Regions from separate parts of the Marinobacter alkaliphilus genome, predicted to be linked through region 1. Evidence: predicted binding sites of a transcription regulator. Region 1 holds the regulator's gene; each other region holds the start of a gene.

Region 1 (9,766 bases):
CATGTGCACGGCCACAGATGCCAGCCCAAGGCCGATGGTCATAATCACCGGGGCGATGACCACAGGCGGCAGCAGGCGGGTGACAAAGCCCGTGCCCCTTGCCCGCACGGCGCCGGCCAGGAAGATGTACAGGATGCCGGCCGCCATCAGGCCACCAAGAGTTTCCTCCAGCCCGAAGCGGCCCTTGGCGGCAATGATCGGCGCGATGAAGGCAAAGGATGAGGCCAGGAAAATGGGGATCTGGCCGCCGGTGACCACGTGGAAAATCAGGGTGCCGACGCCGGCGGTAAACAGCGCCACGTTGGGGTCCAGCCCGGTGATCAGGGGCATTAATACCAGGGCGCCGAAGGCGACCAGGAGCATCTGGGAGCCGGCTAATGCCTGCTTCCACACGGGTTCATGGGTGTGTTCCTGCATGCTCAGACGTCCTTCTGCTTGGTGCCGAAGATTTTGTCACCGGCATCACCCAGGCCAGGCAGGATGTAGCCTTTCTCGTTCAGGCGCTCATCAACCGAGGCGGTGTAGATGGAAACGTCTGGGTGTTTTTCCAGCACTTTCTCGACGCCTTCCGGCGCGGCCACCAGCACCAGGGCCCGAATTTCGGTGCTGCCGGCTTTCTTGAGCAGGTCGATGGTTGAGATCATGGAGCCACCGGTGGCCAGCATCGGGTCGATAATCAGAGCCATGCGCTGGTCCAGCTCGCCCACCAGTTTTTCCAGATAGGTTTCCGCTTCCAGGGTGTCTTCGTTGCGGATCTGGCCCACTACGCTCACTCGTGCCACCGGGATCAGGCTCAGCACGCCGTCGAGCATGCCCAGGCCAGCGCGCAGAATCGGCACGATGGTGACTTTCTTGCCGTGAATCTGTTCCACGGTCACCGGCCCGGCCCAGCCATCAATGGTTTTTTCCTGCAGGTTGAAGTCTTTGGTCGCCTCGTAGGTCAGAAGTGCGCCAACTTCCTGTGCCAGTTCACGAAAATTCTTGGTGCTGATGTCGGCGCGGCGCATCAGGCCGAGTTTGTGGCGGATCAGGGGGTGCTTCACTTCGTGGATCGGCATTGGGGTCACCTGTGTGTTCGAATGTTCGGGCTTGATTTCGGATGCAATAAATGGCGCAAGGATACCGTATCTGGGCGCCCGCGTCAGGCGCTGGCAAAGCGGGAAATATCAAAAATTGTAAGGTCTGGTACGGTTCTTGCGATCACTCTCCCAGATTGGCGCGCCGCGTCAGTTTTTCGACCCTGACAGTTCCGGAAAGCACGGCAGAGCGGAGAAGTATCCAGCATGGACAGAGCGTTAGTTCTGAGTAACGTCAAAACCCTGACGCGGGGCAGCATCGGTATTCCATTGATGCTGATGGGTTTGCTGGGCATGATGATCCTGCCCATGCCGGCCTTCCTGCTGGACGTGTTCTTTACCTTCAACATCACCTTGTCCATCGTCATTCTGCTGGTGTGCGTGTACGCGCTTCGACCGATGGAGTTCGCCTCATTCCCAACGGTGCTGCTGGTTGCCACGCTCCTGCGCCTGGGCTTGAACGTGGCCTCTACCCGGATTGTCCTGCTCAACGGTCACGAAGGTGGTGATGCTGCCGGTAAGGTGATCGAATCGTTCGGTGAGGTTCTGATTGGCGGGAACTATGCGGTTGGTCTGGTGGTGTTTGCCATCCTGATGATCATCAACTTCCTGGTAGTCACCAAGGGTGCCGGCCGGGTGTCGGAAGTCAGTGCCCGTTTTACCCTGGACGCCATGCCCGGCAAACAGATGGCCATTGATGCGGATTTGAACGCGGGCCTGATCAACCAGGACGAGGCCAAAAGCCGCCGTTCGGAGATTGCCCAGGAAGCGGATTTCTATGGGTCCATGGATGGTGCGTCCAAGTTTGTAAAGGGCGATGCCATTGCGGGGTTGCTGATTCTTGCGATCAATATCATTGGTGGTATCTCGATCGGCATGCTCCAGCATGGCCTGGACTTTGGCCTGGCGATGCAGCGGTACGCGCTGCTGACCATTGGTGACGGCCTGGTTGCCCAGATTCCATCACTGTTGCTGTCTACTTCCGCTGCCATCATGGTAACGCGGGTAACGGCCAGCCAGGACATGGGCGGGCAGATCATTCATCAGATGTTCAACGCGCCCAAGGCCATCGGTATTGCCGCAGTCATCCTGATTATCCTGGGTCTGATTCCGGGCATGCCCCATGTTGCCTTCCTGGGATTGGGCAGCCTTGCCGCCGGTGCGGCCTGGCTGATCTGGAAAAAGCAAAGCCAGACTGTGGAAGAAGAGGGCGTTTACGCCGGTCGTGGCGGCATGGCTGGTGGAGCGCCCCGTGCCGGTGGCGAGGTGGTTCAGGATCGGTCCGGCGCAGAAGGACAGGCGCTGCCGGCGCCCGGTGAAACCCGGGAGCTGGGCTGGGATGATGTGGCGACCGTTGACATCGTTGGTCTGGAAGTGGGCTACCGGCTGATTCCTCTGGTCGATAAATCCCAGGGCGGGCAGCTGCTCAGTCGCATCAAGGGGGTTCGCAAAAAACTGTCTCAGGATCTGGGTTTCCTGATGCCGTCAGTGCACATTCGGGACAATCTGGACCTGATGCCGAACGTCTATCGCATTACCCTGATGGGTGTGACCATTGCCGAGGCGGAGATTCACCCGGAACGTGAGCTGGCCATTGATCCGGGTCAGGTGTTCGGCAAGGTGGAAGGCATTGCCGGCAAAGACCCGGCCTTCGGCCTGGATGCCATCTGGATTGAGCCTGACAAGAAAGACCAGGCCCAGACTCTGGGCTACACCGTGGTGGATGCCAGCACGGTGGTGGCTACCCACCTTAACCAGATTCTGCAAAAGCACGCCCATGAACTTATCGGCCATGAAGAGGCCCAGAAGTGGCTGGACCAGTTGGAGAAAATGGCCCCGAAACTGGCTGAGGAGCTGGTGCCTACGACGATTTCCGTGAGCGTCCTGTTGCGGGTGCTTCAGAATCTGCTCCGGGAAGAAGTGCCGGTCAGGGATATGCGCTCCATTGCCGAAGCCATCGTTAACGTCCATCCCAGAAGCCAGGACCCGAAACTGTTGACCACCCTGGCTCGCCAGGCGCTGCGCCGAATGATCGTTCAGAGCATCTGTGGCAATGACACCGAGATACCGGTGATCACTCTGGATCCAGACCTGGAACAGTTGTTGCTTAAGTCAGTTCAGCAGAGTCAACAATCCGGCGGACAGGACGATATTGGCCTGGTGCTTGAGCCCAATATGGTGGAAAAGCTGCAGCGGTCCCTTCAGGACAGTGTTCAGCGCCAGGAAATGCTGGGCAAGCCGGCGATTCTTCTGGTTTCCGGGCCCTTGCGGCCAGTGCTGGCAAAGTTTGCCAGTTATGGGGTAGAGCGTTTGCATGTGCTCTCGTACCAGGAAATTCCGGATAACAAACAGATCACGATAGTCGCCTCTGTTGGTCAGTAAGGCCGGCAGGGCAAGGCGAGCACCCGATTCGGGCACGCCGGTGGAGGATGAAACGCTATGAAAGTACAACGGTTTTTTGCAAAGACCATGGCCGAAGCCCTGAAACAGGTCAGTCATGAGATGGGACCGGATGCCGTTATTTTGTCCAATCGCCGGGTGGACGGAGGCGTCGAAATTGTGACGGCCCTGGACTATGACGAAAATATGGCACGCCAGCGCCTTGGCGAGAGAGCGGCACAGGCCACCAACGGCTCCCGCCTGGCGGAGCTGCAGGCAGACCAGCATCGTCGGCTGGAAGAAGAGTTGAACCGATCACGCAATCGCATTCGCGAAGTGCGGGAGAAGCGGGCGGGTGTCGGCGCGGAATATGATCGTGCACTGGCTGATGATCGGCCGGCTGCCGACTGGTCAGGTGAGTTGGCTGGTGGATCGACCTCGGTGGGCAATGCGGGTGGCCGACCAGAGGCGGGCTACTCGGATGAGTTGGCGAGCATGAGAGCGGAAATCAACTCCCTGAGAGAGATGGTCAGCGGCCGTACCTCGGTACCCGAGAAGCCTGCCGTCGCGGCATCCAATGCGGTTCAGCAGAGGCTTGCCGAGCGGCTGCAGGAATTTGGCCTGGGCGCGGAGCTGGCAACCTCTCTGTCCCGTCAGCATCGCGCCGGCAGGTTGGAAGACGGTTGGAAGCAATCCCTGAAGATGCTGGCCACCGGCGTACGTACCGCTCGGGAACACTGGCTTGAGGCCGGCGGCGTCTATGCGCTGGTGGGGCCAACCGGGTCTGGGAAGACCACCACCATTGGCAAGCTGGCAGCCCAATATGTACTGGAGCACGGGCCGGATTCCCTGGCTTTGGTCACCACCGATCGCTACCGGGTGGCAGCCCATGAACAGCTGTTTGTGTTTGGCCGTATCCTCAATGTTCCGGTCCGGGTTGTGGACGAGAGTCATTCCCTGGATGACATTCTGGACGAATTGTCAGACCGGCACCTGGTTCTGATTGATACTGCCGGGCTGACCAGCTCGGATCGCGGTTATCAGGAACAGCTGGCGGAGTTGGCCCGGAGCGATCACAATATCCGTACCCATCTGGTCGTGTCTGCCACCAGCCAGCCGCGCATCATGAAATCCGTGTGGCATTGCTATAAGATGGCAAACCTTGCAGGCTGCGTGATGACCAAAATTGACGAAGCGCTGACACTGGGTGAGTCTTTGGGCTTTGTCATGGAAACCGGCCTGCCAGTGGCATGGTATACCGATGGCCAGAAGATTCCCGAAGACCTGCACCGGGCAGAGGCCATTCCTCTGGTGCGGTTGGGCGTAGAACGCCTGAAAACAATGCAGCACGGCCAGGCCGTTGCAGAAGGGGCCTGAGGCCCGGTGGTACAGCCGGTGCGCTGCCGTTTGTGCCCACACAAGAACGCAGTAAGAGACTGATAACAGTATGAGCAGACCACATCCGGTTCAGGTGATTGCGGTTACCGGCGGCAAGGGCGGTGTCGGCAAGAGTAATGTGTCCGTCAACCTCGGTATCGCGCTGGCCCAGAAAGGCCGGCGGGTGGTGTTGCTGGATGCAGACCTTGGCCTTGCCAATATCGACGTGCTGTTGGGCATTACCGCCAATCGCAATCTGCAGGATGTGCTCAGTGGCGAGTGCGACCTCAAGGACGTTCTGGTCAACGGCCCGGGTGGTATCAAGATTGTCCCCGCATCGTCCGGCACCCAGCGTATGACCCAGTTGAGCCCGATGGAACATGCAGGGCTGATCAACGCCTTCAGCGAGCTGGGTGACCAGATTGATGTGCTGATTGTTGACACAGCAGCCGGTATTTCCGAGTCGGTCGTCAGTTTCCTGCGGGCCTCCCAGGAATTGCTGCTGGTGGTGTGCGATGAGCCTACCTCCATTACCGATGCCTATGCCCTGATCAAACTGATGAATCGCGACTACGGCACCAACCGTTTCCGTATTCTGGCGAATCAGGTGCGAAATGAGCAGGAAGGCCGGCATCTGTATGAAAAACTGACCCGTGTCACCGAGCGTTTCCTTGATGTAGCACTACAATATGTAGGTATCGTGCCTTACGACGAAGCCGTCAAAAAAGCCGTTCAGCGGCAGCGGGCCGTTCTGGATGCCTATCCACGGGCCAAGGCCTCGCTGGCGATCCGTGCCCTGGCAGAGAAAGTGGACAGCTGGCCGCTGCCATCATCGCCAAGAGGGCATCTGGAGTTTTTCGTGGAGCGGCTCGTCGAAGTCTGATCTGAATCCAGTCCTATAAGAAAACCGGATACATGACATTGGCGAAGAACCTGGGAATCTACCATCAGGCTGGCGCAAAAGGCCCCTCTCAGCTGATTGAGGAGCATGCGCCGCTGGTCAAGAAAATCGCCCTACACTTGATGGCCCGTTTGCCGGCCTCGGTTCAGCTTGAAGATCTTATGCAGGCGGGTATGATCGGCCTGCTGGAAGCTGCGCAACGCTATTCCACCGGCAAGGGTGCCACCTTTGAAACCTACGCAGGTATTCGTATCCGCGGTGCCATGGTGGATGAAATCCGCAAGGGCGACTGGGTTCCCCGCTCCGTTCACCGCAATGCCCGCCGTATCGCGGCAGCCATCAAGACAGTTGAAGACCGCACCGGGCGCGAGGCCCAGGATGTTGATGTTGCCGAAGAGCTGGGCATTGACCTGTCGGAATATCATGCCTCCCTGGCAGACGCCAACAGTGGCCGACTTTTTAGCCTTGATGAGCTCAATGAATCCGGGGAGCTGCCGATAGAAGAAACAGAGGCCAGCGATAATCCCCTGGATGGCATTGCATCAAATGCATTCCAGAAAAGCCTGGCAGAGGCAATTGAAGAGCTTCCTGAGCGAGAAAAACTGGTGTTGAGCCTCTACTACCAGGAAGAGCTGAACCTCAAGGAGATTGGCGCGGTGCTGGGTGTCAGCGAGAGCCGGGTCAGCCAGATTCATAGCCAGGCGGCCCTTCGTCTCAGGGGGCGGTTGTCCGATTGGCGGGAAGACGAGCCAGAATAAATCGGGCCGGCGCTGACCGCGCGGCGCGTAACTGTGTAGATTTTGGTAACCGGCGCTTTACAACGCGGCCAAACACCACACAATAAGCGGTTAAAGCAGCGGCCTGCTAGACTTTCAAAAGGCTTAATGAAATCCGGGTGTTACTGACTGGAGGTCCCATTGGACAAAAACATGAAAATTCTCATTGTGGATGACTTTTCCACAATGCGGCGAATCATCAAGAATCTGCTGCGCGATCTTGGCTTCACCAATACGGATGAAGCGGACGATGGCAACACTGCCTTGCCCATGCTCAGGAGCGGCAAGTACGACTTCCTGGTGACCGACTGGAACATGCCAGGCATGTCGGGTTTTGATCTGCTCAAGGCGGTGCGGGCAGACGAGAACCTGAAGAACCTGCCGGTGCTGATGGTAACTGCGGAGGCCAAGCGTGACCAGATTGTGGCGGCGGCCCAGGCCGGCGTTAACGGGTATGTCGTCAAACCGTTTACTGCTGCCGTTCTCAAGGAAAAGATTGAGAAGATCTTCGAGCGAATCCAGTAACCAGAGGTCGGATGGCTGTCATGACTGACAAGAACGAGAACCATCAGGGCCTCGACCCGGAGGTAACCGAAAAGCTCCAGCAGCAGAGTTCGGAGTTGGCCGAATGCATCAGTTCCGGTAACTACGCCCGGGCAATGTCGGTGATCAACGAGCTAAGTGAAGTTCGCGACCAGAGCCTCTATCGGGAAGTGGGGCGGTTGACCCGGAGCCTGCACGAGGCTATCCGGAATTTTCAGATAGACGCCCGCAGTGCCGAGCAGAAAGAAGTCTTGTCCAAGATGTCCGATGCCTCGGATCGGCTGGCCTACGTTGTCCAGATGACCAGCCAGGCGGCCAATCGCACCATGGACCTGGTCGAAGAAAGCATGCCGGTGGCGCACACCATGCGCGACGAAGCGACCGCCCTGCGAGACGAATGGCAGCGGTTGCGCCGTCGGGAAATGGAGCCGGCAGAATTCCGGGAACTGTACGGACGCATTGATCGCTTCTTTGCGGGCCTGGCGACAGATTCCGATACCCTGTACAGCAATCTGTCTGAAGTCCTTCTGGCCCAGGACTTTCAGGATCTTACCGGGCAGGTTATCCAGAAAGTCACGGCCCTTGTGAAAGAAGTCGAAGAGAACCTGCTTGGCCTGGTGGTGATGGCCAGCCACGTGGACCAGCTCACCGGCACTGTGCACCAGATTGAAGAAAAAGAAGAATCGGCCGAAAAAGGGGTAGGGCCTCAGATCAAGGCTGAGGAGCGTGATGATGTAGTTTCGGGGCAGGACGACGTTGATGACCTGTTATCCAGTCTCGGTTTCTGAACGATTATAGAGGGTGACGCATGGCGTTTGATGCCGACGAAGAGATCCTGCAGGACTTCCTGGTTGAGGCCGGCGAGATTCTCGAAAAGCTGTCCGAGCAGCTGGTAGATCTTGAGCAGCATCCGGATGACAGCAACCTGCTCAACGCCATCTTCCGTGGTTTCCACACGGTCAAGGGCGGTGCCGGGTTCCTGCAGCTCGAAGCGCTGGTCAACTGCTGTCACTCTGCGGAAAATGTGTTCGATATCCTTCGCAACCACAAGCGCAAGGTTACCTCCGAATTGATGGACGTGGTGCTGGAAGCCCTGGACCACGTCAACGCCATGTTTGATCAGGTTCGTAACCGTGAAGAGCCGACGCCGGCTCCGGACGAATTGATCGCCGCGCTGGATGAACTTGCCAAGCCGGAAGGCGACACGGCAGCGCCGGTAACGCCAACCCCAGAACCCGAACCTGCCGTGGGTGCGGGCAATGATTCCGGTGATATTACCGACGAAGAGTTTGAGCAACTGCTGGATGCCCTGGCCGATGAAAAAGGTGCGGAGCAACAGCCGGCGGCCGCACCGGAAAACACCTCCGCCAATGACGCCGGATCAGACGGCGACGAGATCACCGACGACGAATTTGAAGCCCTGCTGGATCAGTTGCACGGCAAAGGCCAGTTTGCCGGCGCCCCGGTTGTTGATAACGACACCCCGCCGGAGCCGGAACCAGAAGAACCGGCAAAATCATCCACTGGTGATGATCTGATCACCGATGACGAGTTTGAAAATCTGCTGGATGAGCTGCACGGCAAAGGCAAGAGCCCTGGTGCAGCCCCCGCAGGGGAGACCAAACCTGAGCCTGCGGCCAGGCCTGAGCCAAAGAAGCCGGAGCCAAAACAACCGGAACCCGCCAAGCAGGAAGCCAAACCGGCAGCCCCCGCCGCTCCGGCAAGAGATGCGGCGCCCACAGCTGAGACCACCGTGCGGGTGGATACCAAGCGCCTTGACGACATCATGAATATGGTGGGTGAGCTGGTGCTGGTCCGTAATCGTCTGCAGCGTCTGGGCTCCGAGAGCGAAGATGAACATATGCACAAGGCGGTCGCCAACCTCGACGTGGTGACCACCGATTTGCAGGCGGCGGTCATGCAGACCCGCATGCAACCGATCAAAAAGGTATTCGGGCGCTTCCCACGGGTGGTACGAGACCTGGCCCGAGGGCTGAAGAAAGAAATCAACCTGGTGATGCACGGGGAAGAAACCGACCTGGACAAGAACCTGGTCGAAGCGCTGTCCGACCCGCTGGTTCACCTGGTAAGAAACTCCGTTGATCATGGCATTGAAATGCCAGAGGTGCGAGAGAAGGCCGGTAAGCCCCGTGCTGGCACCGTTACCCTGTCAGCGGAACAGGAGGGGGATCATATCCTGCTTTCCATCTCTGACGATGGCGCGGGTATGAACCCTGATGTTCTGCGCCGAAAAGCGGTGGAGAAGGGGCTGTACGACCAGGATGCAGCGGATCGACTGACCGATAACGAGTGTTTTAACCTGATTTTTGCCGCCGGTTTCTCGACCAAGGAACAGATATCCGATGTGTCTGGCCGGGGCGTGGGCATGGACGTGGTGAAAACCAAGATCGGCCAACTTAACGGCCAGATCAACATCGTGTCTGAACAGGGCAAGGGCACCAGCATTCTTATCAAGGTGCCGCTCACCCTGGCGATCATGCCTACGCTGATGATCATGCTGGGCGATCAGTCCTTCGCCTTGCCCCTGGTGAACGTGGTTGAAATTTTCCATCTCGATCTGTCGAAAACGAACATCGTCGATGGCCGGGAATGCATCGTGGTTCGTGACAAGGTATTCCCGCTGTTCCACATCAAGCGCTGGCTGGTACATGGCGCGGCTGGTCAGAAAGAGCCGGAAAACGCCCATGTGGTGA
Region 2 (9,766 bases), 1.5 Mb from region 1:
CGGTCACCAATGCCACCTGCTCGGTATCAAGGCCGTCGTGCAACAGCAAGGCATGCAGAATGTGGCTCGGCTGTCGCCCGGCACTCGCAGGCACCGAGGGCAGGCTGATCTGATCCAGCGGGGCAACCCAGCACCGACGCCCGGCCAGCCGGACAACTTCCTTGCCCGAGTCTTCATCGTCTCTCTCGGGCCGGGCCCGCAAGGTACGTTGCCAGATGGCGAGCGCCACACCCCGGTTGCCCCGAGCAAGGGTTGCCAGGTCCTGGTTAAAGCTGCTGTATTTCAGGTCAAAGTCCTGCCCGGGTGCCGGCAGAACATACAACCCATCGCGGGTCATTCTGGCAGTAACCTGCTGCTCTCCCTTGCCGGACGCCAGGTAATCCAGCCACCGGGTCAATTGCTCACCAGTCAGCGGCGCCAGGGTGTAAGGTGCCAGGCTGAGCTCCGGTGAATACTGGCGCCAGAACTGCCAGCACCAGCTGGAACAGCCAACCATCCCGTTGCCGGCCTGATCCAGCGCAATGCGGGCAAAGAGTTCCCGGAGCAGGTTCAGCCCGGCTGGGTGCCTGAGCCAAAAATCCGCCAGTTCCGGAATCACCCAGTCGCCGCCGGACAGTTGTTCGTCCCACCAGGCGCCAGCGTCCTGCGCTGTCATCAACAGGTTATCCGGGGGTGTCAGCACTCTCCGGGACAGGCAGCGCAGGGCTTCCTTCACCCCGGAAAACGGAGGCGCCACCACAAAGTTCACCTCGCGATGGCTGGCTCCGTCACGATGTAGCTGATCGAACTGGTCCACCAATACCTGCGCCAGCAATGCGGCATCCGGTTCCGGTGCAAATTCCTTCAGCCGATCCCCAGACAGCATCGGCAGATCATCCAGGCTCTGGAATGCCTGCTCCTCCGGACTGATACCGGCTCTCAACTGGTCAAGAATGTCCCGAAAGGCGCCGCGGATGGTTTTCTGAACCGAGGTCTCAGGGGTTTTCCATTGGTCCAGCGTAATTAGTCCGCCAGGCAGATAAGGATGGTCTTCAACAACGTCATTCGCCAATGCGATACTCCCGCCAGATTATTCCGGAACCAGCCAGCTCAGGGACTGAGATAAGCCAAGCCCTGCGTCGCCCTGCACATCATCCATCATAGCCACGAAGCGTTGTTCAAAGCCCCAGGGCGGATTCACCACCAACAAACCTGAACCGACCATGCCGCGCTCCGGCGGTTGATCCAGCCGCACCTCATGGCGCAGGATCTTGCGCACGTCGCCTTTTTCCAGCTCGCTGATCAGGCGCTGCTCCAATCCGCTGGTCAGGATGGGATACCAGATAAGATAGACCCCGTGACGGCATTTTTTCCATGCCTTGTGCAAAGTATCAGAAACCTGCTGGTAATCGTCTTTGATCTCATAGGAGGGATCTATCAGGGTCAGCAGTCTTGGCTGGGGCGGAGGCAACTGTCGGACCAGCCCTGCCAGTCCATCCTGCTGCAGCACCCGGATACCGGCATCACGGGCCCAGATTTCCAGGGCTCGCCCCTCGGACGGGTGCAGTTCAAAGGCCGTCACGGAATCACCAGGGCGGGCAAATTCCGCAAACCAGGCGGGAGAACCGGGATAATGGGCCAGGGTTTCACCAGCACCATTATGACGTGCCAACACCTCCAGCATCGGGCGCCAGTCCGTTGACGCCAGCCTCTGGCGCATGGCCCACAATCGCTGGATACCGCTGTCGGCCTCCGCCGTTTTCCTGGCCCGGTCGCTGGCCAGATCGTACATCGCACTGCCGGCGTGGGTATCAAAACAGGCAATCGGGGTCTTTTTCGCCTGCATCATGGCCAGCGCCAGCGTGAGGGCAGCGTGTTTTTGCACATCGGCAAAGTTGCCAGCGTGAAAGGCGTGAAGGTAACTCAGCATATCGGGCTCCTGATCTCAGGCGCCCATTAAGCATCACCTGCCGGGCCCAGGCAACCCTGCTGGAAGCCCGCAGCGTGGCACTTGCACCCTCCAAGCCGGTGATCAGGCACCCGGCAACCTGCTATGCTTGCGCTCTTGTGAAATAAGGAGAACAACCTTGCCTGGCCAGAGTAACGCCCCCGTTGACCAGCTGTATGCCCTCATCGCTAACGAAGAAGACGCCAGGGTCTGCAAAGACATTCCCGAAGAAGCTTGCCGGGAGGTACCCAGGAATTTCTTTCTGATTCTTGCGGCCAATGTTTTGACCAAGCTCGGCGACCTTCTGATCAGCCCGAAAACCGTTCTGGCGTGGATGATGAGCGCCGTCGGCGCCCCTGCCCTGGTGGCCTGGCTGGTGCCGATACGGGAATCCGGTTCCATGGTGCCTCAAATGGTGATTGCCGCCTGGGTTCGGCGCAAGGCGGTGCGGAAGTGGTTCTGGACACTGGGTAGCTTCGGGCAGTCAGTCAGCGTGGTTGGTATGGCCGCCAGCGTCTGGTTTCTGGAAGGTTATGCTGCCGGCCTGGGCATCATTGCAGGGTTAGTGGTGTTTTCCCTGGCCCGGGGCTTTTGCTCGGTGGCCATGAAAGACGTTCAGGGCAAGTGCATCCCGAAAACCCGTCGGGGCCGGTTGTCTGGCCTTGCCACCACCATTGGCGGCTCCCTGACGGTCGCCATGACCGCTCTGCTGTTCTGGGATCGTGGCGATCCAACCCTCGGGTTCTACAGCCTGCTTCTGCTGCTCGCAGCCGCGCTGTGGATCATCGCCGGTGTTCTGTTCGCCAGTGTCGAAGAATTCCCCGGTGAAACCGGCGGTGGCAGTAACGCCATGACCGAAGCCATCCAGAGCCTGTCGCTGTTGAAAGACGACGCGCCGTTCCGGCACTTTGTGGTTACTCGGGCGCTGCTGCTTTGCTCTGCCCTGGCGTCGCCCTATTTTGTGGTGCTGGCGCAGAAGCAATCGGATGTCGGCTGGATGCTTGGGGTGTTTCTGTTGGCCAGTAGCCTGGCCAGCTCGGTCAGTGCCAGTTTCTGGGGCTGGGCGGCGGATACCTCAAGCCGGCGGGTCATCATACGGGGCGCAGCCATGGCCAGCGCCGTCTGCCTGTTGGTGGGCTTCAGTGCCTTGATCTTCGGGCCGGGTGTCGGTGGTGCCTGGTTCTACCCCGCCGCATTCTTTGTTCTGAGCATCGCCCATGCCGGTGTGCGCCTGGGGCGTAAAACCTACCTGGTGGATATGGCCGGAGGCAACAAACGCACAGATTATACCGCCGTCAGCAATACGGTGATCGGGGTTCTGCTGCTGGTAACCGGGGGGCTTACCGCCGCGCTGTCGCTGATTTCAGACATCGCGGTGATTATCGTGCTGGGGCTGATGGGCTTTACCGGAATGGTCAGCGCCCTGCGCCTGAAAGAGGTCACCGAAGACTGAGCGTCCCGTTACTCGGGTGCCTTGCCGTCGTTCAGCGCCAGGGCGCCTTTAACAATGCGATAGATCACCCAGATGGCCATCCCCAGAAGGATAAACCAGCCAATAATAACCATCAGAGTAATGGTGCCGATCACCAGCCACAGCAGGCCAATCCAGAAGGTGCGGATCTGCCAGCGAAAATGGGGCTCAATCCAGGTGCCACGCACCTCATCCATCTTGACGTAGTTGATGATCACCCCGACCAGCGCAGTGATCCCGCCAAGAAAGAATGCCAGTCCCTGCAGAATATAGACAATGATCGCCAGGTTGCGGGCCGCATCCGTACCCTGCGGTTTGTTCTGATCCGATTCAGCGGGAATAAACTCAGGCTCAGCCACGGGCAACTCCTTTCAACCAAACCCGCAGCATAGCAGCGAACCTCAGTGCCCGGAAGGCCGGTAACCTATCCGGAAACCACCCCAGTGCTTGCCGTTGACATAGATGGGCACCGACAGGTCATGCATGATCTCACCGGTATCGCGCCGGTAGGTTTGCAACAGCATGTCCTGAGTGTGACTGCCGCAACGAATACCGGTGCGATCATTGAACAGTCGCTTGCTCCGGCTTTTCACCAGATCCACTTCGGGGTTACCGGTGGGCGGGTGGGCAAAATCCCGATTGTGGGTTGGCACGTAGCCATCCGGGGCGCAGGCAATGGAGAAGACGATGGCATCGTGGGAATTCTTGATGCTCTCCTGCACCGCTGGCAGCACCTGGTCAGTGAAACGGTCGAAGGCGCTGCTGTATTGCTGGGGGTTGGTGTTCGGGATCGGCTCTCGCTTCTTCTCGAATAGGGCCGATTCGCTCAGTTTGCCCTGCTGAATGGCCTGCTCAAAAAGCTCACCGATCTGGGCGGCTCCCGCACGCGCCTGATCAAAGAACGATCGGTGGTAACTTTGACTACTGTTCAACGCGAACGCGGCATTGGCGTTTTCCGCCAGTTCCATCAGGGTGGCCGCCTGGCCCGCCAGAGAAGCCACACTACTGTCACTTTCAGCAATATGATCTCGCACCGATTCAATGACAGAGAACACCTGTTCCAGACTCTGCTCATTGGCCTGGTCAATCTCTGCAATACGGGCAACCTGCTGCTGCACCCGGTCGGATTGGTCGCGAATCAGATCCAGCTGCGCGCCAACACTTTCAACGGATGTCAGCCCCTGCTCCACGGAGCGGGCCAGGTCCTCAATTCGGGCAACGATCAGGGAAGTATCGCCCTGGATTTCTTCCAGGGTTTCCGCCACTTCGCTGGTCGCTTGTGCAGTGCGCCCCGCCAGCTGTCGAACCTCATCCGCCACCACGGCAAAGCCCCGGCCCTGATCACCGGCCCGCGCTGCTTCTATAGCGGCGTTCAGGGCCAGCAGGTTGGTCTGCTCAGCAATGCCCTGGATGGTAGAGGTAACGCCCTGGATCTTGGTGGACTTTTCGTTCAGGGCCTGAATCAGGCTGAGATTCTCGCCCGACTGCTGATGCACAATCCGGACACTTTCAATAGCGGAAACCAGCGCCTGGCGCCCCTCAACGCTGACTTCCCGGTTCTGCAACGCCATGGTGGCGGCGTTGGTGGCCTGTTCGGACGACTCACGAACAGACTCGGTTATCTTGCCGGCGTAATCGGCCATCTGGGCGGTTTCTTCCACCTGCCGGTCGAGGCGTTTTTTCACCTGATCCGCCGCGTAGGACACTTCGGCGGCGGAAATGGCGTTCTTGTCGGCACTGTCAGACAGGGTTTCCACCAGCGCCTTGCCGGCACGGGCGTCCTCCAGCAACTGCTGGCATTGGGCTCTCAGGGGGTGGCCTTCCGCAAGCGAGCCATCGTTCAGGCCGGCAATGCCTTTCTCGATCGGCTCCAGTACCCGCACAATCAGATAACCGGCGGCCACCACCAGACCAAGCACCAGGCCAATCAACATCGAGGCCGCATCCAGCCCTAACAACGGTGCCACCCACAGACAGGCAATGCCGAGCGCAACAGCAATGCCCACCCCCCAAATAATTGCAGCGCGATCGAGTAAGCCCATGGTGCCCTCTTCTTTATCATTGCGTACGCAAACATTTTGTTATTTAAGGCCAGCGTTGAGAGTAAAGAAATGATTCAGGTTAATAACTGCTACTTTAGTGGATTCTGGATGCCACTATTGACTCCCTGATCAATTTATCGGCAGATTTCCGGGAATCTGTAACAAAAAAAACCGCACCCCAAAGGGTACGGTTTTCAGGGCGGAACGTGACGGAGCGTTAGCTGCCGATCTTGCCACCGTCATCCTTTGTGATCACCACCGTGGCAGAACGCGGAATACTGTTTCCGCCGTCTGGCCAGTGACTGATCAGGTTGCCGTTCTCAAAATCATCACGGCTTGTTGTTGCGCCAGGGTGCTGCACGTTGATAAACATTGTGCGCTGGTCCGGGGTGGTGACAACGCCGGTGATTTCCTGGCCAATAGGGCCTGTCAGGAATCGGCGCAAAACGCCATTGACCGGGTCTGCAGCCAGCATCTGGTTATTACCGAACTGGGCAAAATCGCCACTGTTCTGGACGCTTTCACTGATGTCGGTCTGGATCCACAGACGGGAATCTGCGTCGAACCAAAGGCCATCGGGGTTAACAAATTTCTGATCATCATCCAGACCGGCATTCTGAAACTCCGAATCGTCCTCAGGACCAGCCAGCAGGAAGATATCCCAGTTGAATACCATGGCAGTTCCAGAGTCATTTCCTTCCTGCCAGCGAATGATATGTCCCCAGGGATTGGCAGCACGCGGGTTAGCTTCATCACTCTCTTCCCGGCGGGAGTTGTTGGTCAGTGTGAAGTACACCTCGCGGGTGTTTGGATCTACTGCCCCCCACTCAGGACGGTCCATTTTTGTAGCACCGACCGCATCGGCAGCAGAGCGTGTGCGTACCAACACATCCGCCTGGCTGCTGAAGCCGTTCTCAGCAGTCAACTCACCCAAGCCAAAGACCAGGGGAATCCACTCGCCGGTGCCGTCGTCGTTAAACTTGGCGACGTATAAGGTACCAGAATCCAAAAGGTGTCCACCGGCCGTAGCGGCATGATAGGGCTGGGCGCTAACGAACTTGTAGATGTACTCAAAGCGCGCGTCATCACCGGAGTAACAGACAACCGGCTGACCCTCGATTGCAGGAGCAAAGACGACCCCTTCGTGGGCAAATCGACCCAACGCCGTGCGTTTGACCGGTTTGGAGGCCGAATCGAACGGATCGAACTCCACCATCCAGCCAAAGCAATGGGGTTCATTACGGAAGTCATCCGTTGCGGACGCGCCGGATGGAGTGGCGTTAAATCGGGTGTACTGCTCTTCGCCGCTCTGAGCCAGTTCCCACGCATAGCGGGACGAACCTGAGGAACGAACACCGTAGCGACTCTGGGAATCCGGCTGTTCAGCGGTATTGAGGAAGTAACCCGCCCAATTCTCCTCAGACATCATGTAAGTGTTCCAGGGTGTTACGCCATGGGCACAGTTGTTCAGGGTTCCACGGGTTTCGGTACCGGCCGGGCTGAACTGGGTTTTGACAAAATCAGAACCCCGGACGGGCCCGGAAATTTCCATCGCGGTCAGGGCGGTGATCCGACGATTGAACGAATCTCCTTGCACAGGCGCCCACACACCGCTGGCATCACGCTGCACCCGGTACACGGATACACCGTGCGCATTCATTTCACGAAGCACCTGATCGGTATCCCGGGTTGACTCATCAATCATCGGGAAAGAACCGCTGCCGAAGTTCTGACCCTGAGCAGCTTGATGCATGAAGCGGGGTTCGATGTATTCGTGGTTCAGGACAAGCAAACCATCTTCCGAGCTCCCCTCAATCGGGAAGTAATGCATGCCGTCGTGGTGGGAGCCGATCTGGGCCGCCTGATCGGCACCGGAATTATCCAGTGAAAACTCAGGGAAAACGCCCTCGTTAGACAAGATCGGGTCGCCCCAGGCGCCAATCACACGAGCAGAATATCCTTCAGGCACGACAATGGAGTCTGCCTCACTCACGGGAACAGCCTTAAAGCCTACAAGGTCAGGCGCCGTTGTCGAACCGCCCGTACCGCCAGAGGAGCTTGAACCTCCGCATCCAGTCAGAGCTGCCCCGCCAAAAACGCCTGCAACGGCAGCTGCAAGACCGCCTTTCAAAACGCCACGACGGGCGAGACGGGCCTCAAGAATAGAGCCGAAGGTGCGATTGCCGGAGTTATTACACTCAGGCTCGTAACCTGGGTCTTGATGAACGGGGTTGAGATTACGCTTATCCATGGTTTCTCTCTCTTTTCGAGTTATGTTTCGGAAACCTGATGGTCGCTATTAATCATTGCGTTTGGTTGACGATGTGATTGCAAGTACTGGTCATATTTATGACAGCGGCTGCAAAGCTTTTGTCACGTATAAACAGGACAATAGGCGAGTAGATAACAGAATCGCGACTCAGGGAGTTTCAATGAAGTTACGCGCTGGTGAGCCATTTCCAGATTTTGTATTGCCGGCGGTGGGTGGAGCAAACAGGCTTTTCTACGAACAATATTGCGGGAAGCCTGCCCTGCTCATCATCAGTGCCTCTCCACAGAGGTTTGAAGCACTGGAGAGGATGGAAAATGCCAACCTCACAATCTTAGTGTTCGGCAAGTCCCGCTTAGGTCCAAGTGGTGGCCCAGTCATTAATTTACCTGAACGCCTTTGTGAAAAGCTGGATGCAAACGCCTCCACGGCGACGAAAGCTGTGTTACTGACTTCAAGATTGAGGATAGAAAAGATCTTCGATACCCCCTCGCCTGAGTTACTGGAAGAGGTGGCAATGCAGGTTGCGCCATTAAGAGAGGTGGGGCGCATCGTCACGGGAGCGGCACCGGTTCTATTCGCAGACTCGATCATCGAGCCAGACCTATCCCTGGCACTGATTGAAATGCATCAATCGGATAACTTCGAGAGCAGAATGAATCGAGGTATCGGCAGCGAGCAGAAGCTAAAAGTCGATCCCCGTGTCAAGTCTCGCTGGGATCATCCGCTGATCGATCAGGGCCTGATACAGCAGCTTACTGCCGAAATAGCACGAGGATTGATACCAGCGATTACACGATCATTCCACTTCAAGCCCACTCGGTTTGAGGGCTACAAAGTTGTGGCCTACAAATCGACCGACAACGGCTGTTTCGGTTTGCATCGGGATAACGTCGCGGAGGAGGTGAGGCATCGGCGCTTGGCTTTGTCAATTAACCTGAACACTGACTTTGAAGGTGGCGAGCTGTATTTCCCAGAGTACTCAACGGATCTTTACCGTCCTGGGGCAGGCAGTGCGCTTGTCTTTTCCGGGAGCTTACTACATGGAGTAAAGCCTGTTACATCGGGCGTGAGGTATGCACTGATCACTTTCCTCTGGTAATACGTTCACGCAAATCAACATCCAGTAAAGCGGCAAGGCACATAAGTGCGCCTTGCCGACCCAGCAACTTCGAGATTACTGCACCATCTCGTCATAACCCTCTTCCATGGCATCACCGGCTTCATCGGCTGCTTCGCCCATTTCTTCACCGGCTTCTTCGGCGCCTTCCTTCATCTCGCCCCAGGCACTTTCATCCTGACCCGTGGCGTTTTCCCAGGATTCCTCGGCAGCGTCGGTGGCATCATCCATCATCTCGCCGGCGTTCTCGCCCGCTCGCTCAAAATCCGCACCTTCGTCGCTTTCAGAACTGCAGGCTGCCAGACCAAAAGTTGCAACCAAAGCCAGTGCGCTCAGTGTGAGCTTGTTCATAACATATCCCTCTGTTGATACATGTTTACGACACCAACAGAGTAGGGCCGATGCCCTTTAGATAGCAATTACCTGCCGATTACTCTTTGGTTAACCGCTGGCCGTCCACCATGATGACATGCTCCACGCCGACCACTTTACCTTTCCCCAATACCAGAAAGTCATGACCGGCGCGGCTCAGGAGGTCGCGGATAACTTCATGCACCACGCATATCTGCCCTGCCGGGTCCCGGTACACGATCTCGGCCAGTTGCCGTGACCGCACGTATTCGCGAAGCCTTTCCTGAACGCTCCAGGAGATGATCGCAGGAGAAGGATTTGAGACGCTCATAGTTTCTTCCCTGTTGTTCTTGTTTTGAGAAAGTCTGGACCAGAAGCGCAAGTCTTGCCACTTCCAATGAAAGACCACCTGAGCCATCCGAGGCTCCGCCCGGTGTTGACCCCTCAAGCATTGTCATTCGGGGCCAAGGTCTCCATCGACCACAAACGACTGTTGAATTGCCAGATTGTCCGACATAGATTGATAAAACAATAACCCAAGAACACCCACGGAGAGTCAGACATGAACGCCAAAGTGAAAGGTGCC
Region 3 (9,766 bases), 1.2 Mb from region 1:
TGTGGGAGCCGACCCAGTCCGGCAATGTCTGGCTCCAGGTGGCTTCGGCGTAGGTGTAATTGGATGCACCCATCACCGCGACAAAGACTTGTGCCTCGTGGATCTCTCCGGTGGTGCGGTCAATGACGGGCACGGTCTGGCCGGCATAGTCCACGAATAGCTTCTCACCGGCCCGATGGTCCTGGCGCATCACCAGGTCCAGCTTGCCCCGCCAGGCCCGGTAGTGCTCGCAGAACCAGCTGTACTGATAACCGTCCGGGTTGGCTTGCCGGTACTCCTGCCAGAGCAGGAACAGGGTGACGTTCTTGCCCGTGAGTTCGTCACGGATGTGTTGCCAGTCGGGTATACCTCTGGCCTGTGCTGGCAGGTCCGGTGGCGGCGGGAACAGCAACCGCTCCAGGTGGGCCTCATCCAGATCCGCTGGCAACGGCCAGCTCAGACCGGCCTCAACCGTGCGGCGCAGGTAGTCGCTTACGGTGGGGCGGCTAACGCCACAGGACGCCGCAATCTGGCGGTTGCTCAGCCCTCGCTCCCACTTGAGGCGAAGGACTTCTTTGATTTTACGCATGGATAACCTCTTCGCTGGCATCTGGCCCATCTCCGGATGAAAAGGGTCAGAGTACCGTTAAGTTATCCCGCGCCGGACGATTTTGATGGAGCTTCAGGCAGTCTGCTGGGGTGGCAGCTTTGCCGTGGAATTAGTGGCAGCTTTCGCGTGGAATGGGTGGCAGACTTCGTCTGGAATCAGTGGCAACCTTGGTCTGGAATACGCAACCTGCGCCTGAACCGAGCGGGGAAGATGAGCATTGTATTGTGATGTTGTACGCGCATGGAACACCTCGTTACCAGCCATGATTCGATGCGGCAAAGGTCTGCAGTTTTTTGACGGTTTGCCGTGCTTTAAGGAAGGTGTGCCAGTTTTGGGGCTAGGGGATCCAGTTATGGAATCCCCTTTGGATTTAGCAAACTTTTTCGCTATTCTGGGTCGTTAATGGATTGCCGAACCCATGGATCATCAACCAGTGAGTAGCGTTTACTGGTGACAGATTTGAAGTGGCCGGGCAAAGCGGCCATTGAATCTGTAAAGCTCTTCTTCCAGCGATCGAGATAAGCTGCAACATCGCCGTCGTCGTTCATGGCAAGGGCGTGTGCGAACCCAGCATAGAGATGGTGCCTGACTGCGCCTCGTATCATGTAATAGAACCCTGGATCGCTTTTAATTAACTCCCCTTCTAAGTAGCGACTGATTTCAGAGGACAGCCTCGTAATGTCTTTCTTCCCTCTTACGCGTTGGCTCTTTATCATTCCCTCAATTTTTCTTGCGAGTTGACTCAGCTTTTCACAAGTTACGTTGAGGGTGTCCTCTAAGTTTTCTAGTGAGATTGCTTGTGAGTCTTTGCTGAACAGTTTTTTCAGAACGCGAGCCTTCTCGTTTTTATCACCCAACTCTATTATCGTGTCGTTGAATTGAGCTTCGGTTATCCAGGTTGAGCCTTCAATCGCTGCGCCGTCTGCACAGTTAAAAAACTTATAGGCCGAGGATGCGGCTGTCGTTGCCCCAATTAAACCTTCGACAGCTCTCTTTGCAGTGAAATAGATGGGAGTGGTAAAAACCACGCTATCATTTACGCCTTGTACTTTGAAGGTATTGGATTGTTGGAAGACTTTACTCGCTCCCTTTTTAAGCTCTGTACCAATGGTATCGTCTTCACTTTCCATATACACCGATCGCATGGAATGGTGCTTTCCATGGTCGCGAAATCCGAAATCTGTTCCGAAAAGGAAGATGTTCCGAAGTCCAAGCTGGGTGCATAATGCAATCGCAGTATTAGTGCAGGTTGGAGCTCCGCCAGCGATACTGGTTTCTGGTGACCCGAACAGCGTTCCGATAGGGTTTTCTTTCTTGAAGAATAGGCGCTGATCTCCAAATAGGTCCCAAATCAATGGGCAGATCTGAGATGCGGCAATAATTCGGATAGACTTAAGCTTCTTTTGATCATAAGAACTGATCACACGGTAGTTCAGGTAATCCGATTCCAGCTCGACGTGAAAATCAGGATAAATATCGTTCTCGATGAGGACCCTCAGCCCCGTCCCGGCACTGACAATGATTATATTTTCGCGGTTGGCTTTTAATCCATCTATACGGTCATCAAGCGATGGCCCACTCCCAACAATAATCGTTGGAATAGTCGACGAAATGGAGTTTATTTCGGGTATGACTTTGACGCCCATATGGAAAGCATGAAGTGCGTTATTTAATTGGCGCACCTCGTCATCGTAATGGCCCCAGGTTGTGAGAGTTGCAATTGCTTCACGGTTGATGCGTTTTGCAACGGCATCCATTGTTTTGTCCCCCCGCTCGTTTAGGAACAGGTTCATTACCGGAAACATTGGTGTGAAGTGCATCAAATGCTTTACCAGAGCCGGCCAGATTGCATCTTCCGTTTTGTCGACACCAATCAAAAAACGGATGGATCGGCCTGCGCGCTGGAATGTTGAGCACACTTTTGCCCAATCCACCGTTAAAAGGCTGGCGCCAAAGATTTCTAAATTGGGTTCAATTACTATTGCATTTTCAACGTCTGTTCTTGTGACAAGCTCCTCAATTTGGAGGCCAAGTCCCACGCCTTGGAAAACAACCAAGGGGTAGAAGTTAGGAATTGGGTATCCCTTGAAGTCTTTTTTGTTTAATGGTGATTTTCTGATGATCTGGTCGATTGCGAGGTGAGCAAAGCGAGGATGGTGGTAATCGCCAGGCCATGGAGGGGGTAGCGATGGGAGCATTTTGTTGTGCGCGAATGTTGACTTGAATAGCTCTACACCTTGGTGCGCTCGTTTTTTGCCTTGTCCTTGATATAGAGATACTCCTCCCAGATTAAGGTCGAGTTCGTCTTCTACGTTGCTAATAACGACTTCAGCTTCCGTCAGCTTATAGTTTGCGTAGTAACGGTAGATGTCAGGGTAGAATTTCTTGAAGAATAGGAGATTAGTTTCGCGACGACGAACAAATTCCAAGGCTTTGTTTTTAACCACTGCGGCGAACTCCGGGATGCTGCTGAGTTTTAAGTCATCTTAGCATATGGTCATAAGGCAGGCGTAAGAGATAGCTCCGTACCGAAGGACTCGGTACGGAGCTATCCTTTTTCTAAAGCTTATCCTTGCAGGAGCTGGAGTACCTGCTGAGGTCTAGCATTAGCTTGTGCTAGAACTGATAGGCCTGCCTGCTGGAGAACCTGAGTTCGAGCAAGCTCGGCAGTCTCTGCAGCGAAATCTGCGTCACGAATTCGGCTGTTCGCTGCACTTAGATTCTCTGACGTGGTGCTTAGATTCGCGATTGTTGATTCGAACCTGTTCTGGACAGCACCAAGCTCGCTTCGGATAGCATTGATTGTCGTGAGCGCTGAATCAACGCGTTTTATTGCATCGTTGGCGCCGGCCACAGTTCGAATGTCGACACCCTCAAGGCTTCCCGAGGCAGTAATGGTTTCTCCACCTGCGAGAAAACCAGCATTTTCCGGCGAATTGCCGCCGATAGTAATATCTTCGAGCGCCTCGATCGTCACTTGTCCGCGGAGTACAGCACCTGCGGCAGTACCGATTGTCAATGCGAGCCCGGACGTGCTTGTAGTCGCCATAGCTGCAGCAGTTCCAACAGCCGTTGTCTCAGCCGTGATGGTAATGTTCTTGCCATCCGCATTAGTCAGAATAACGCCAGTGGAGTTGCTACTCGCAGTCAATCCCTCAATACCCTGCGCATTGATCGCGGCAGCGAGGTCTGCACTATCCAGCGAATTGGTGGAGCCGGCCGCAATGGTCTCAGTCACGGTGACAGCAGAGGCTGTGCCCACGCTGATCGACAATGAGTAGACAGTGTCGTTACCAGAAGTGGCCGCAGCTCCATCAATCGCGGCAAACGTCACATCCTGTACGTTGGTTGCCGAAACAGTAGGTAATCCTGGTATGTTCGCCTGTTTAATAGCATTTACTGTGGCTTCGGCAGAAGCGTCTGTTCCAGTTCCAGGTATCGGATAGGCTTCGCTTTGTCCTACAGAAATCGTCAAATCACCATCAGCTAACGGAACATCTGATATCTGGCGCGGGCCCGAAGATGCGAGAGAGCCAATTTGATCGGCTCTAGACCCACGGGACAAATCGACGCTGATGGTATCGCCCGAATTCGCACCGACCTGGAATGTTTTCTCCCCGAAGGACCCATCCAGTACCTTCAGGCCGTTAAAGTTTGTTTGTTCAGCTATGCGCTGTATTTCTTCGATCCGCTGCTGAACCTCTTGATCAAGCGCGATTCTGTCGGACGCACTGTTGGTCGCGTTGGCAGATTGAACTGCCAGATCTCTAACGCGCTGCAGGTTATTAATGACTTCGTTTAATGCTCCTTCGGTAGTTTGTGCAAGGGATATACCGTCACTAGCATTTCTTTGGGCGACATTGAGACCAGAAATTTGTGACTGAAACCGCGTGGATATGGCAAGGCCGGCAGCATCGTCTTTGGCCGAATTAATTCGGAGGCCGGAGGATAGTCGCTGCAGTGCCACGTTGGCATCACCTTGTGAGGCATTGAGGTTTCGTTGGGCATTCAATGAAGCAATGTTGGTATTAATCACCTGAGGCATATCAATTCTCCTTGCTCAGAGTTGCCGGTCGCTAGAGCTCTATGTTGAATAGTGCGCTTCGGCAGAAATTCGTTGAGTTACAGTCTTGGTTGTCACTAAGCGAAGGGTGTGCCAGTTTTTTTAAAATAGCTTTATCGTTTTGTTTTTAAAAACTTTATCTGATGGTATGAGTCTGAAACCTGATGGGTGTTGTGGGAGGTGAAGGGAAAGAAATTGCCGGTTTTACATTCCTTTACAAAATCTTGAATTTTTTTCTAAAGCAATTTGGCTCAGTGCCGTTAATCAGGATAACAGGGTGGCGCTCTAAACATGTAAGTCGAGCGCTAGGCCTCATCCATGAAATCACGACATCAGTCGAAGGAGAAGCATTATGGCTCTCGGTATCAACACCAATGTAGCGTCACTAAACGCACAGAACCAACTGAGTAAGTCTCAGGGGATGAACGACCAAGCATTGCAGCGTCTGTCCTCAGGTCTTCGTATTAACTCCGCGAAGGATGACGCTGCGGGTCTGGCGATTTCGACGCGGTTTCAGTCCCAGATTTCTGGCTTGAACGTTGCCACCCGAAACGCCAATGACGGGATCTCTTTGGCGCAGACTGCTGAAGGTGCTCTTAATGAGATCACTAACAACCTCCAGCGGATTCGCGAGCTCGCAGTTCAGTCGGCCAACGCTACCAACAGCTCTTCTGATCGAGCTGCACTTAACGACGAGGTGCAGCAGCGTCTGGCTGAAGTCGAGCGTATTTCAACGCAGACCGCGTTCAACGGTTTGAAAGTGCTTGACGGCTCCTTTGGTCAGCAGGACTTCCAAGTCGGCGCTAACGCCGGAGAAGTTATTGGTGTTGACTTTACTCAGGGCACTCGTCTCCAGCAGATTGGGTCTCTCGCCACGATGACTGGTACTGCTGACGTGAGTGATGCTGCGCTCGCCGCTGGAGATTTGCAGATTAAGGTGGGGGATGGAGACTTTGTTACAATTGGTGCCTCATCATCGGATTCGGCGGAAGATAAGGCTCAGGCAATAACAGATGCCAATGTTCAGGGTCTCACCTCTGTTTCGGCAACCAATGTACAGGATGTGACGTTTGCCGCGATTGATGGAGCTGCGGCCACTTCTGGTAACGACACTGTCTACTCATTGTCGATCAGCGTGGGCACAGCCTCTGCTGTCACCGTGACTGAGACCATTGCGGCCGGCTCCACCAATTCGCTGGATAGTGCAGACCTCGCTGCCGCGATCAATGCGCAGGGTATTGAGGGATTGACTGCGAGTAGCAACTCCACTGGCGTTATTCTGACTAATGCGGATGGCAAGAACATTACCATCACGGCTGAGACAACGGCTGTTGGAACTGCTGCAGCTACGGCGACTGGAAGCACGTCCGGGCTCGCATTGACAATCGGTACTGCCGCAGGTGCTGTACTCCGCGGACAAGTGACGATCGAGGCGCTCGAAGATATTACTATCGGCGGTGACGATCCAACTGTAGCGGGTTTCGATGATGGCCAGATTGCAGCAGCCACTGGTAACCTCTCTAGCTTGAGTGTTACAGATGTTGCCAATGCCAACGATGCCATCAAAAGGATCGACTCAGCGTTACAGACCGTGAACAGTTTCCGAAGCGAGCTCGGTGCGGTTCAAAACCGCTTCGAGTCCACCATCGCCAACCTGAGCACCTCGGTCGAGAACCTCAGCGCATCCAACAGCCGTATCCTGGACGCTGACTTCGCGGCAGAAACTGCCAACCTGGCTAAATCCCAGGTACTGCAGCAGGCCGGTATCTCCGTCCTGGCTCAGGCGAACGCCCGTCCGCAGCAGGTTCTGTCCCTCCTGCAGTAAGGGGCATAGCGGTAACGGCCGGAACCCTCGGGTTCCGGCCTTCCGCCGTTGAAGGATAGCGAGGTACAGCTATGAATGACGTTAACCTGAACAGCCCGGACCTGAAACTGGTGCGCTCTGGCGCCCAGGCTCCGGCCAAGGCAATGTCGTCATCTCAGGCCGAGGGCCGGAACGCCCCTGACCTTGCTGCTTCGGCTGCCGGTACCCGCCAGGTGCAGGCTCCTCAGGTTGCTCAACAGGCTTCGCAGGCTGAAAAGCTGCAGGCCCGTAATGAAGAGCAGCGCAAGGAGCTGAATGAGGCGGTTAGCCAGTTGAACGACTTTGTTCAAACCGTGCAGCGGGATCTTCAGTTTGAAGTGGATAACGAAATGGGCCAGACCATCGTAAGGGTGGTTGATCAGCAAACCCAGGAAGTGATCCGCCAGATCCCGGACGAAGTGGCAATGAGGTTGGCAGAAAAATTGCAGCAGGACGAACCGCTGACGTTGTTTAACATCAAGGTGTAAAAGCTTGCCGCTTTTGCGCGGGTGAAAACGACGGTATTTCAGCACCGCCGCCTCTGAGAAGAGCCGGCGGTGTTCTGCGTTTACGCACTGTTACAAATCGGCATAGGAATTTTCCGAAAAAAGGCAAAGTTTTGCCGCCTGCTGCCGATAAACTGATCAGTACAGAGAATCGCCCCCCTGAGGAGGCACGGTTATGGCCAGTATTTCATCATTAGGTATCGGCTCCGGCGTTTTGACGTCGGATCTTGTCGACCAGTTGGTGGCTGCGGAGCGCAGGCCCACGGAAGTTCGGCTGGATCAGAAAACAGAGCGTACAGAAGCGCTTATTTCTGCCTATGGCATGTTGCGGAGCGCCGTAACGGAGCTGCGCCTGCCTATGCGACAGCTCGGTTCTGCGGATGCGATGAAGTCGTTTTCGGCCACTTCCTCGGGTAGCAATATTGATGTGTCGGTGGATGCCAGCAAGGCCAGCCGCGGCTCTTACAGCCTCGATGTGAAAAGTCTGGCGCAGTCCCAGGCCCTGGCCAGCCGGGATGTGTTCGCCGACCGGGATGCCACCAGCGTTGGCCGTGGCACCATGACGCTTCAGGTGGGTGACAAGACCACCAACATCACCATCGATTCTTCCAACGACACCCTGCAAGGCCTGGCGAATGCCATCAACGAGGCCAATGCGGGCGTCTCTGCCGGTGTGATTGATACCGGCAACGGTTTCCAGCTGGTGTTGTCTGCGGATGAGACCGGTGAAGCCAATGCCGTGAATATTTCCGTTACTGAAGATGGTGCCGCTCCGGGTTTGAGCCGGTTTGCTTTTGACACAGCAGATCCCGATAACGTGGATGGCATGCGCCAAACCATTGCGGCGAGCGATGCGGTGATGGAAATCAACGGCGTGGAAATTCGCCGGGCCACCAACACCATTGAAAACGTGGTGGATGGACTGACCTTCAACATTACTGGTGAGGGTAAGTCCACTATCAAAGTGAAGCAGGACACGGCGGCGGTTGCCGAGCGTGTTCAGGCGTTCGTAGACAAGTTCAACGAGCTGCAGGGTACTATTCGTGAGCTGTCTTCGTTCGATAGCGAAACCGGCCGGGGCAGTATTCTGACCGGGGATTCCACGGTTCGGAACATTCAGAACCAGTTGAAGCGGGTTTTAACAGATATTATTCCCGGGCTGGAAAACGCCAGTGTGCGGAGCCTGGCAGATGTGGGTATCAGCACCGATTTTCGTACTGGTGAGCTGCAGTTTGATAGTCAGAAGTTTCAGCAGCAGCTTCGGGAAAACCCGGATGATGTAACCGCTCTGTTTGCAGAGCAGGGCAGAACTAGCGATTCCCAGGTGGAGTTTGTTCGTAGCGGCTCTAATACTCGCCCGGGTGATTACAGTATTAATGTTACCCAGATGGCGACTCGGGGCAGTTTGAATTACGCGAGCGCCGATACCGTTAATGTTGGCGCTGACAACAGTTTCACTTTCCGGGTAGATGGTGAAACCACAGCGACTGTTTCGATTGCTGCAGATAACTATTCCGGTGAAGATTTTGCCGCTGCCATTCAGGCAGCCTTGCGCGAGAACTCGGCATTGAACGCGGCAGGCCGTTCGGTTCAGGTGGCTTATGATGCCACAGAGGGGTTGACGTTTACCTCTAACCGCTTTGGTAGCGATTCTAACGTAAGCCTGACCGGGCTGAGCAACGTTACAGGGCTTAACACCGCCACCGGCACCGCCGGCCAGGATGTCCAAGGCACCATTAACGGCCAGACTGCCCAGGGCGACGGCCAGGTGCTGTTCCTGGCAAACAGTGCCGGTGGCGATGCCGCTGGCCTGCAGGTGCGCATTACCGGTGGTGACGTAGGCAACCGTGGCTCGGTGAAGTTCATCGAGGGCGTGAGTGAACGCGCGGTAGATGCCATTACCAGCATTCTGGGTGCAGACGGTGCGTTGAGCTCCCGAACCGATGCCCTGAACCGGGACCTGGAGCGCATCCAGGAAGACCGGATCAAGCTGGACTTGCGGATTGAAAGCTATCAGGAACGCCTGGTGAAGCAATTCAGCGCCGCCGATTCCCTGATCTCCCAGCTTAACAGCACACGAGATTACGTGAGCCAGCAGTTGGCGGCCCTGGCGCCGAACAGGCAAAACGATTAAGTCAGCTATACTGATGGTTGGCCAGCCAACCATGGCATACCGGACAACGGTGAAACGAGGTTATATATGAACGGTTTACAGGCGTATCAGCGCGTTAATACCCAAACCAGCATCACCGATGCAGACCCGCACAAGTTGATTCAGCTGCTGTATAACGGGGCGATCGAGCGGATTAACATGGCCAAGTCAAAAATTCAGGCCAAGGATTACGCAGCTAAGGCTCAGTTACTCAATAAAGCCATTGAGATTATCGGTGGCCTGCGGGCGTTCCTGGATTTCGAAAAAGGCGGTGAACTGGCCACCCGGCTGGAGGCTCTATACGACTATATGGAGCGCACTTTGCTGGAAGCCAGTGCCAAGAATGACGTTGCCAAGCTGGATGAAGTGCTGACCCTGCTGCGTTCCGTGAAAGACGGCTGGGATGGCATTCGCGACGAGGTGGTGAACCAGCAGCAGGCGGTTTGAATTAGCGTTGGTCGAGCACATGGCGTTTTTTCGCGGGCTGTTGGTGGCCTTTCTGCTTGCAGCTGCCCCGGTTAGCGCGAGTGATCAAGTCGTCGGCTCAAACGAAGGCCTTCCTGCCAACTCGCCGGCGATGTTTGCGATTCCTGATGTCTGGCCCTGGGGCTTT

Evidence for each region. The regulator FliA, encoded in region 1, starts transcription of late flagellar genes. The targets are predictions, from matches to a motif close to CTAAAGTTTNNNNNNNNNNNGCCGNTAA.
Region 2: ACZ5Q2_RS09540 (methyl-accepting chemotaxis protein) is a predicted target of FliA. The motif match lies at 5,575-5,602, and genes of this name have one in related genera.
Region 3: ACZ5Q2_RS10910 (flagellin N-terminal helical domain-containing protein) is a predicted target of FliA. The motif match lies at 4,889-4,916, and genes of this name have one in related genera.

Annotation. Positions count from the first base shown of each region.
Region 1 covers NZ_AP043751.1:3,533,633-3,543,398, reverse strand. The annotation lists gene ACZ5Q2_RS16190 (uracil-xanthine permease family protein) at 1-417, opposite strand, end outside; gene upp (uracil phosphoribosyltransferase) at 420-1,058, opposite strand; gene flhA (flagellar biosynthesis protein FlhA) at 1,284-3,458, shown strand; gene flhF (flagellar biosynthesis protein FlhF) at 3,516-4,832, shown strand; gene ACZ5Q2_RS16170 (MinD/ParA family protein) at 4,903-5,715, shown strand; gene ACZ5Q2_RS16165 (RNA polymerase sigma factor FliA) at 5,748-6,491, shown strand; gene cheY (chemotaxis response regulator CheY) at 6,651-7,034, shown strand; gene ACZ5Q2_RS16155 (protein phosphatase CheZ) at 7,055-7,840, shown strand; gene ACZ5Q2_RS16150 (chemotaxis protein CheA) at 7,861-9,766, shown strand, end outside.
Region 2 covers NZ_AP043751.1:2,077,187-2,086,952, reverse strand. The annotation lists gene ACZ5Q2_RS09560 (hypothetical protein) at 1-1,051, opposite strand, end outside; gene ACZ5Q2_RS09555 (23S rRNA (adenine(2030)-N(6))-methyltransferase RlmJ) at 1,070-1,909, opposite strand; gene ACZ5Q2_RS09550 (hypothetical protein) at 2,067-3,380, shown strand; gene ACZ5Q2_RS09545 (DUF4870 family protein) at 3,389-3,757, opposite strand; gene ACZ5Q2_RS09540 (methyl-accepting chemotaxis protein) at 3,800-5,440, opposite strand; gene ACZ5Q2_RS09535 (PhoX family protein) at 5,658-7,433, opposite strand; gene ACZ5Q2_RS09530 (2OG-Fe(II) oxygenase family protein) at 7,873-8,811, shown strand; gene ACZ5Q2_RS09525 (hypothetical protein) at 8,887-9,180, opposite strand; gene ACZ5Q2_RS09520 (hypothetical protein) at 9,260-9,511, opposite strand; gene ACZ5Q2_RS09515 (alkane 1-monooxygenase) at 9,743-9,766, shown strand, end outside.
Region 3 covers NZ_AP043751.1:2,374,772-2,384,537, forward strand. The annotation lists gene istA (IS21 family transposase) at 1-589, opposite strand, end outside; gene ACZ5Q2_RS10900 (motility associated factor glycosyltransferase family protein) at 976-3,036, opposite strand; gene ACZ5Q2_RS10905 (flagellin N-terminal helical domain-containing protein) at 3,156-4,634, opposite strand; gene ACZ5Q2_RS10910 (flagellin N-terminal helical domain-containing protein) at 5,005-6,477, shown strand; gene ACZ5Q2_RS10915 (flagellar protein FlaG) at 6,549-6,983, shown strand; gene fliD (flagellar filament capping protein FliD) at 7,177-9,135, shown strand; gene fliS (flagellar export chaperone FliS) at 9,202-9,600, shown strand; gene ACZ5Q2_RS10930 (substrate-binding periplasmic protein) at 9,620-9,766, shown strand, end outside.